DNA from 2 places in the Rhodococcus opacus B4 genome. Region 1 is predicted to be linked to the other one. Evidence: riboswitches for the same ligand, from Rfam matches in the RefSeq annotation. Region 1 holds a riboswitch; the other holds the start of a gene.
What was found. A riboswitch is a leader RNA that binds a small molecule or an ion and turns the genes downstream of it on or off. The one in region 1 is predicted to bind cobalamin.
Positions count from the first base shown of each region.

Region 1 (3,375 bases):
ACATTCCGCTGCTTGCGAACATGACCGAATTCGGCAAATCCGAGTTGATCCCGGCGCAGACGCTGCAGGACATTGGCTACAACGCCGTGATCTACCCGGTCACGACTTTGCGGTTGGCGATGGGTGCGATCGAGGCCGGGCTGCGCGAGATCCACGACAAGGGAACCCAGGAGGGGTTGCTCGGCCGGATGCAGACCCGGTCGCGTCTGTACGAGGTGCTCGAGTACGAGCGCTACAACGAGTTCGATTCCGGAGTCTTCAACTTCACACTCACGGGGAGCCAGTGATGACCGAAACCGCGATACCCACCATCTACAAGGGGCTGGCCGGTGTCGTCGTCGACACCACCGCCATCTCGAAGGTGGTGCCGGAGACCAATTCGCTGACCTACCGCGGCTACGCGGTGCAGGATCTGGCGGCACATTGCAGCTTCGAGCAGGTCGCGTATCTGCTGTGGAACGGGGAACTGCCCACCGACGCGCAGCTGGCCCTGTTCACCCAGCGTGAGCGGGCCGCCCGCCGGGCCGATCGGTCGCTGCTGTCGCTGGTGACGAAGCTGCCGGAGAACTGCCACCCGATGGATGTGGTGCGCACCGCGATCAGCTACCTCGGCGCCGAGGACCCTGAAGAGGACGACAACACTCCAAACGCCAACCGGGCCAAGGCGTTGCGGATGATGGCGGTGCTGCCGACCATCGTTGCCGCCGATCACCGCCGCCGCCGCGGCCTCGACCCGATCGCCCCGCACAGTCATCTGGGGTTCGCGGAGAACTTCCTGCACATGTGCTTCGGGGAGGTGCCGGCCCCGGAGCTGGTCAAGGCGTTCGAGGTGTCGCTGATCCTCTACGCTGAGCACTCCTTCAACGCGTCCACCTTCGCCGCGCGGGTGGTGACCTCGACGCTGTCGGACATTTACAGCGCCGTCACCGCCGCCATCGGGGCACTGAAGGGGCCGCTGCACGGCGGCGCCAATGAGGCCGTCATGCATCACATGCTCGAGATCGGCGACCCCGCCCTCGCCGAGCAGTGGCTGCTTGGCAAGCTCGCCGCCAAGGACAAGGTGATGGGTTTCGGGCACCGCGTCTACAAGAACGGCGACTCCCGCGTTCCCACCATGAAGCAGGCTTTCCTCGACGTCGCCGCCCGCACCGACGGCGACAGGTGGGTGCAGATGTACGAGATCCTCGAGAAGACGATGAACGAGGCCACCGGAATCAAACCGAACCTCGACTTCCCCACCGGGCCCGCCTACTACCTGATGGGCTTCGACATCGAGGTGTTCACCCCCATCTTCGTGATGAGCCGCATCACCGGGTGGACCGCCCACATCATCGAGCAGGGAGAATCGAACGCCCTGATCCGCCCGCTGTCGGAGTACACCGGCGTCGCGCAACGCTCTGTCGTCGCCTGACCCCACGAACTGCGTCCCGGGGTCAGCGCGTGGGCATCACCGTCTCCTGACCCCGGGGCGCACCCACACATGTCTGTGACCGCCGTATATGGTGTCCGAGGCCGTCCATGCGGCCAGGATCGGCGAGGGAACCCGGTGGAAATCCGGGGCTGACGCGCAACGGTAACGAACCCTTTGGTTCGGAGTCCGACTACTCGTCGATCGAGTTGTGACGATCCTCGGCTCCGCGACTGGGCCCTGATGAAGGAGTTCGCTCTTCATGCGCACGTCTTGGCGGCACCTCGCCGCCCTCACTGCCGGCTCGGCCCTTCTGGTCTCGGCATGCTCGTCGTCGTCCGACGCACCGGCGCCCGAGAAGGCCTCGGCGTCCTCGAGCTTTCCGATGACCATCGAAAACTGCGGGCACACCGTCACCATCGACGCCCCGCCGCAACGAGCGGTGTCGCTCAACCAGGGCTCGACCGAGATCCTGCTCTCCCTCGGCCTTGCCGACCGGATGGTGGGAACCGCCACCTGGACCGACCCTATCCGCGACAACCTGGCCGAAGACAACGTGAAGGTTCCGCGGCTCGCCGACAACAAGCCGTCGTTCGAGGTGGTCCTCGACACCGAACCCGACTTCGTGTCGGCCTCGTTCGGCGGCACTCTCGGTCCGGGCGGTGTCGCCGACCGGAACCAGTTCGACCAACTCGGCGTCCCCAGCTACCTCTCGCCCACCGACTGCGACGGCAAGACGGACGAGAGCGTGAATGCGGACGGGGCACGCACCGAACCGCTGCGCATCGACACCGTCTACAAGGAGATCCGCGAACTCGCCGCCATCTTCGACGTCCGCGACCGCGGCGAGCAGTTCGTCGCGGAACTGCAGCAGCGATTCGACGCCGCGTCGCGGGAGGTCGAGGCGTCCGGCGTCTCCCTCGCGTACTGGTTCGCCGACACCAACACTCCGTACATGGCGGGCTGCTGCGGATCCTCGGGCATCATCACCAACTCCGTCGGCGCCGACAATATCTTCGCCGACACCACCAACGAATGGCCCCAGGTCAGCTGGGAGAGCGTCCTCGACCGCGACCCGACCGCCCTCGTCCTCGCGGACCTGAGTCGCCGCAGCATCGACGGTGACGCTCTCGACAGCAAGATCGCGTTCCTCGAATCGAACCCGGTCACCCAGCGGCTCGCCGCCGTCCGCGACAAGCGGTACATCGTGGTCAACGGCGCCGACCTGAACCCGTCGATCCGCACCATCGACGGGGTGGAGAAGACCGCGGCCGCGCTGAAGCAGTGGGGACTGGCGAACTGACCGTGGTGGCCACACGGTTCGACTCCCGGCCGCTGCTCGGGGCATGCCTGCTCGGCGGGCTCGCCGTACTGGCGGCGTCGATCGCCGTCGTCATCACGATCGGACCCGCCAGCCTGTCCGTCGGCGACGTCTACGCGGTTGTGTTCGAGCGCCTCGGATTCGGCGCCACCGACATCAGCCGCATCAAAGAGGGCATCGTCTGGGAACTGAGACTGCCCCGCACCCTCCTCGCCGCCGTCTGCGGCGCGGGACTCGCGCTGTGCGGGGCGATCATGCAGTCGCTGTTGCGGAATCCGCTCGCCGATCCGTTCGTGCTCGGCATCTCGTCGGGGGCGTCCACCGGGGCGGTGCTCGTCGCGGTCCTCGGTCTCGGTGCAGGCGCGGTGTCGCTGTCGGCGGGAGCGTTCGCGGGCGCGGTGATCTCGTTCGCCCTGGTGATGCTGCTCGCTGCCGGCGCAGGCGGCGGTACGTCCCGGGTGGTGCTCGCGGGAGTGGCTGGGACGCAGCTGTTCTCGGCGTTGACGTCGTTCATCGTGATCTCGTCGGCAGACGCCGAGCAGACCCGCGGGGTGCTGTTCTGGCTGCTCGGTTCGCTCTCCGGTGCCGATTGGGCCGACGTCACCCTGTGCGGGGCAGTCACTCTTGTGGGACTGCTGGTGTGCCT
Region 1 covers NC_012522.1:3,278,872-3,282,246, reverse strand. Annotated here, with positions in the region: gene prpB (methylisocitrate lyase) at 1-287, shown strand, start outside; gene ROP_RS15080 (bifunctional 2-methylcitrate synthase/citrate synthase) at 287-1,411, shown strand; cobalamin riboswitch at 1,484-1,628, shown strand; gene ROP_RS15075 (ABC transporter substrate-binding protein) at 1,671-2,711, shown strand; gene ROP_RS15070 (FecCD family ABC transporter permease) at 2,714-3,375, shown strand, end outside.

Region 2 (3,375 bases), 3.6 Mb from region 1:
GTGCCGGACTGACCCCGAGCAGGCCCGCTCCGTGTCCGAGCTCGAAGATCCAGGTGAGCACCCCGAACGTGGCGGCGAGACTCAGCCCCGCCATCGCGACGGCCTTGATCGGCAGCACCACCGAGCCGAATGCCAGGAACAGCAGAACCAGCGTCGACCCCACCATGATCGCGATCATGACCGGCATCCAGTGCACGATCGCCGCGTTGCCGTCGTCGACGGTCGCCTGTCCGCCGCCGACGAGGAGTTCTGTCCCCTCGGGGACGGAGATGGCGCGCAGACCGTCCACCGCCGCGCTCTGATCGTCGGTGGTGACTCCCTCGGAGTAGACGGCCTGGACCGCCACCAGTTCGCCGTTCGACGCGACGACAGTGGCGGCGCCGATACCCGGCACCTGGCCGGCGGACTGGGCGACAGCGGCTCCGTCGGCGGCAGTGGGCGCGGTGCCGTCGGTGCCCCGGAGGATGAGGGTGGCGCCGTTCCCGGTGGTGGGAAATTCGGTGGTGAGAGTGTCGGTGGCGATACGGGCCGGATCGTTCTCGGGCAGCGCCGTGTACGTGACCTCGCCGAGTGACGCGCTGAGCAGGGGCGCGGCGAGGACCATCAGGCCCGCGACGATCCCGACCGCGATGGCGACCGGCCGACGCATCACCCAGGTGACGACGGAGCCCCAGAATGTGCGGGCGCGCACCTCACCGCGCTGCGCCGCATCCTTGCGCCAGGTCAGCGCGTTGATGCGGTGACCGAGGATCGCGAGCAGCGCGGGCACCGCGGTGAGGGACAGCAGCGCCGCACTCGCGACCGCGGCCATCGCCCCGAACCCGAGCGACTTGATCACGTCCTGCGGAAAGACCAGCATTCCCGAGAACGCGCACACGAGAAGCAGACCGGAGAACAGCACGGTGCGGCCCGCGGTCAGGACTGTGCGCCGGGTCGCCTCGGCCACGTCGGCGCCGGACTCGAGTTCCTCGCGGAAACGGCCGACGATGAACAGGCCGTAGTCGATCGCGAGCCCCAGGCCCAGCAGGGATGCCACGTTGATCGCGAACGAACTGACGTCGGTGAACAGTGTCAGCAGGCGCAGCGTCGCGAGGGCACTGAATATCGAGAGCAGCCCGACGAACACCGGTACGGCGGCGGCGACCAGTCCGCCGAAGATGAAGACCAGCAACACGAGAGTGATCGGGAGCGCGATCGCCTCGGCCAGCACCAGGTCCTGCTGCAGCCGGTTGTTGAACGCCACACCCACCACCGAGTTTCCGGCGAACTCGGTGTCGACGCCCTCCACCTCGAGCTTCGGGAGCAGATCGTTGAACGTGGCGGCGGTGATCCCGGCATCCGGGTCGACGGTGATCGCTGCGGACGCCTTGGTGCCGTCCCCCGACACCATCGACTGCTTCCGCGTCGCGTCCGCGGTCCAGTAGGAGTTCACCGAATACGTCGGCACCTCGGCGGCGAACCGGTCGAGACTCGCGGTGACCTGGGGGCCGATGTCGTCGAGGGTCTTCCCGTCGGGTGCGGTGTAGATGGCGATGATGTCCGGGGTCTGCGGACCCAGATTCGCCTCGACGATTCGCGCGACCTCGGCGGATTCGCTACCGGGGTCGGTGAATCCACCCGAGCTGAGCTTCGCGAACACGCCGGTGCCCCATGCACCGCTCACCAGAACGGCGAACACGGCGAGGGTCAGGACCCACCATTTGCGTGAAACAACGGTCGAGGCCCAACGTGTCATGCGTCAACTCCGGGTGGTCGGGGGCGGTCGGCTGCGACTGCCGACTGTAGTGCGGATCGAGGGATCACCGGTGGGGGTGTGACGCGGGTCCCGGCGAATCGTGCATACTCGGCAGTGCACTTGCAGCCACACGCACGGGGGAAGCCGGTCCGAATCCGGCGCTGACCCGCAACGGTAGGCCACCAGAGCATTTCGGTGGCGAGCCCGAATACCCGCCGTGTGGTGCGACATCCTTTTCGTCGTGGTCTACGAAGCGGAGTCCCGCAGGCGCGCCTCCGCGTGGGCGTCTGCCGGCTTCTCATTCGTGGCTCTGAGCCGCAATGAGGTTTACATGTACTGTCAGTCGTTCCGAAGTTCCGCCCTGGTCACGTTCGCCGTGGCCGCGCTGGTGGTCGCGGGATGTTCACGCGGGGAGTCCGTGGGGGAGACCGCTTCCACCGAATCTTTCGCCGAGCCGGTGTCCGTCACCAACTGCGCGCGAACGGAGACGTTCGACGCGCCGCCCCAGCGCATCGTCAGCATGAACGATCACGTCACCGAGGTGCTGATCGAGATGGGGGCGGGCGATCGCATCGTCGGCACGGGGTACGGCGACGCGACCCCGCTGCCGGAGTTCGCGGAACAGTTCGCGAAGATCCCGAAACTCGCGACGGAGTACCCGACCCGGGAGCAGATCCTCGACCTCGACCCCGACCTGGTGGTCGGCGGCATGCGCAGCGCGTTCGACGAGAAGGAGGGGCGATCACGCGAGTCCCTCGGGGAACAGGGCATTCCGACCTTCCTGTTCTCCGAGTACTGCGGGCAGGGCTTCCCCGACATCGGGCTGCTGCGCAGCGACTACGGCCAGCTCGGTGAGATCCTCGGTGTTCCGGACGAGGCGCGCGCCGTCAGCGACCGGGTGACGTCCGGACTGCAGGCCGTGCGGGACGAGATCGCAGGCGCCGCGCCGGTTCCGACGTTCTTCTACGATTCCGGCGAGGACGTCCCGCTGACGATCGGCGGTGTGGGTGTCGGCCAGCTCATCGCGGACCATGCGGGCGCGGCCAACCTGTTCGCCGAGGGCGAGAAGCCGTATTCGAAGTCCACGTGGGAGGTCATCGGCGAACGCGCGCCGGAGGCGATCGTCGTCCTCGACTACGGCACGACGAGTGCGCAGGCGAAGATCGACTTCCTGAAGTCGCACCCGATCATGTCGACGACGCCGGCCGTGAAAGCCGGCCGGTTCGTGGTGGTGCCGCTCGACGACTTCTTCGAGAGCCCGCGTCTGGTGCGATCGGTGGAGACGATCGCGCGGGCGCTGCATCCGGATGTCGTCGGCGCGCGGTGACGGTCACCACGGAACGGGCGGCGCCGACGGAGCGGACGGCGCACCCGGCCCGCGCACGCCTCGGTTTCGCGGGCCTGGTGCTGCTGCTCGCGCTGGCGACGCTGTTCGTCCTCGGCCTGGCGGTGTCGTTCGGTTCGGTGCGCATCCCGGTCGGTGACGTCTGGGCAATCGTCGCGCACCGGGTGGCGCCCGGCGCGTTCGACCCCTGGTGGTCGCAGGCGCGGGAATCGATCGTCGTCGACTCGCGGCTGCCGCGGGCGCTGACCGCGGCGGTCGTCGGGGCGGCGCTCGCCCTGGCCGGCGCCGTGGCGCA
Region 2 covers NC_012522.1:6,884,475-6,887,849, forward strand. Annotated here, with positions in the region: gene ROP_RS31190 (MMPL family transporter) at 1-1,735, opposite strand, end outside; cobalamin riboswitch at 1,828-1,970, shown strand; gene ROP_RS31195 (ABC transporter substrate-binding protein) at 2,067-3,062, shown strand; gene ROP_RS31200 (FecCD family ABC transporter permease) at 3,059-3,375, shown strand, end outside.
Region 2: another riboswitch for cobalamin. It lies ahead of ROP_RS31195 (ABC transporter substrate-binding protein); the one in region 1 lies ahead of ROP_RS15075 (ABC transporter substrate-binding protein).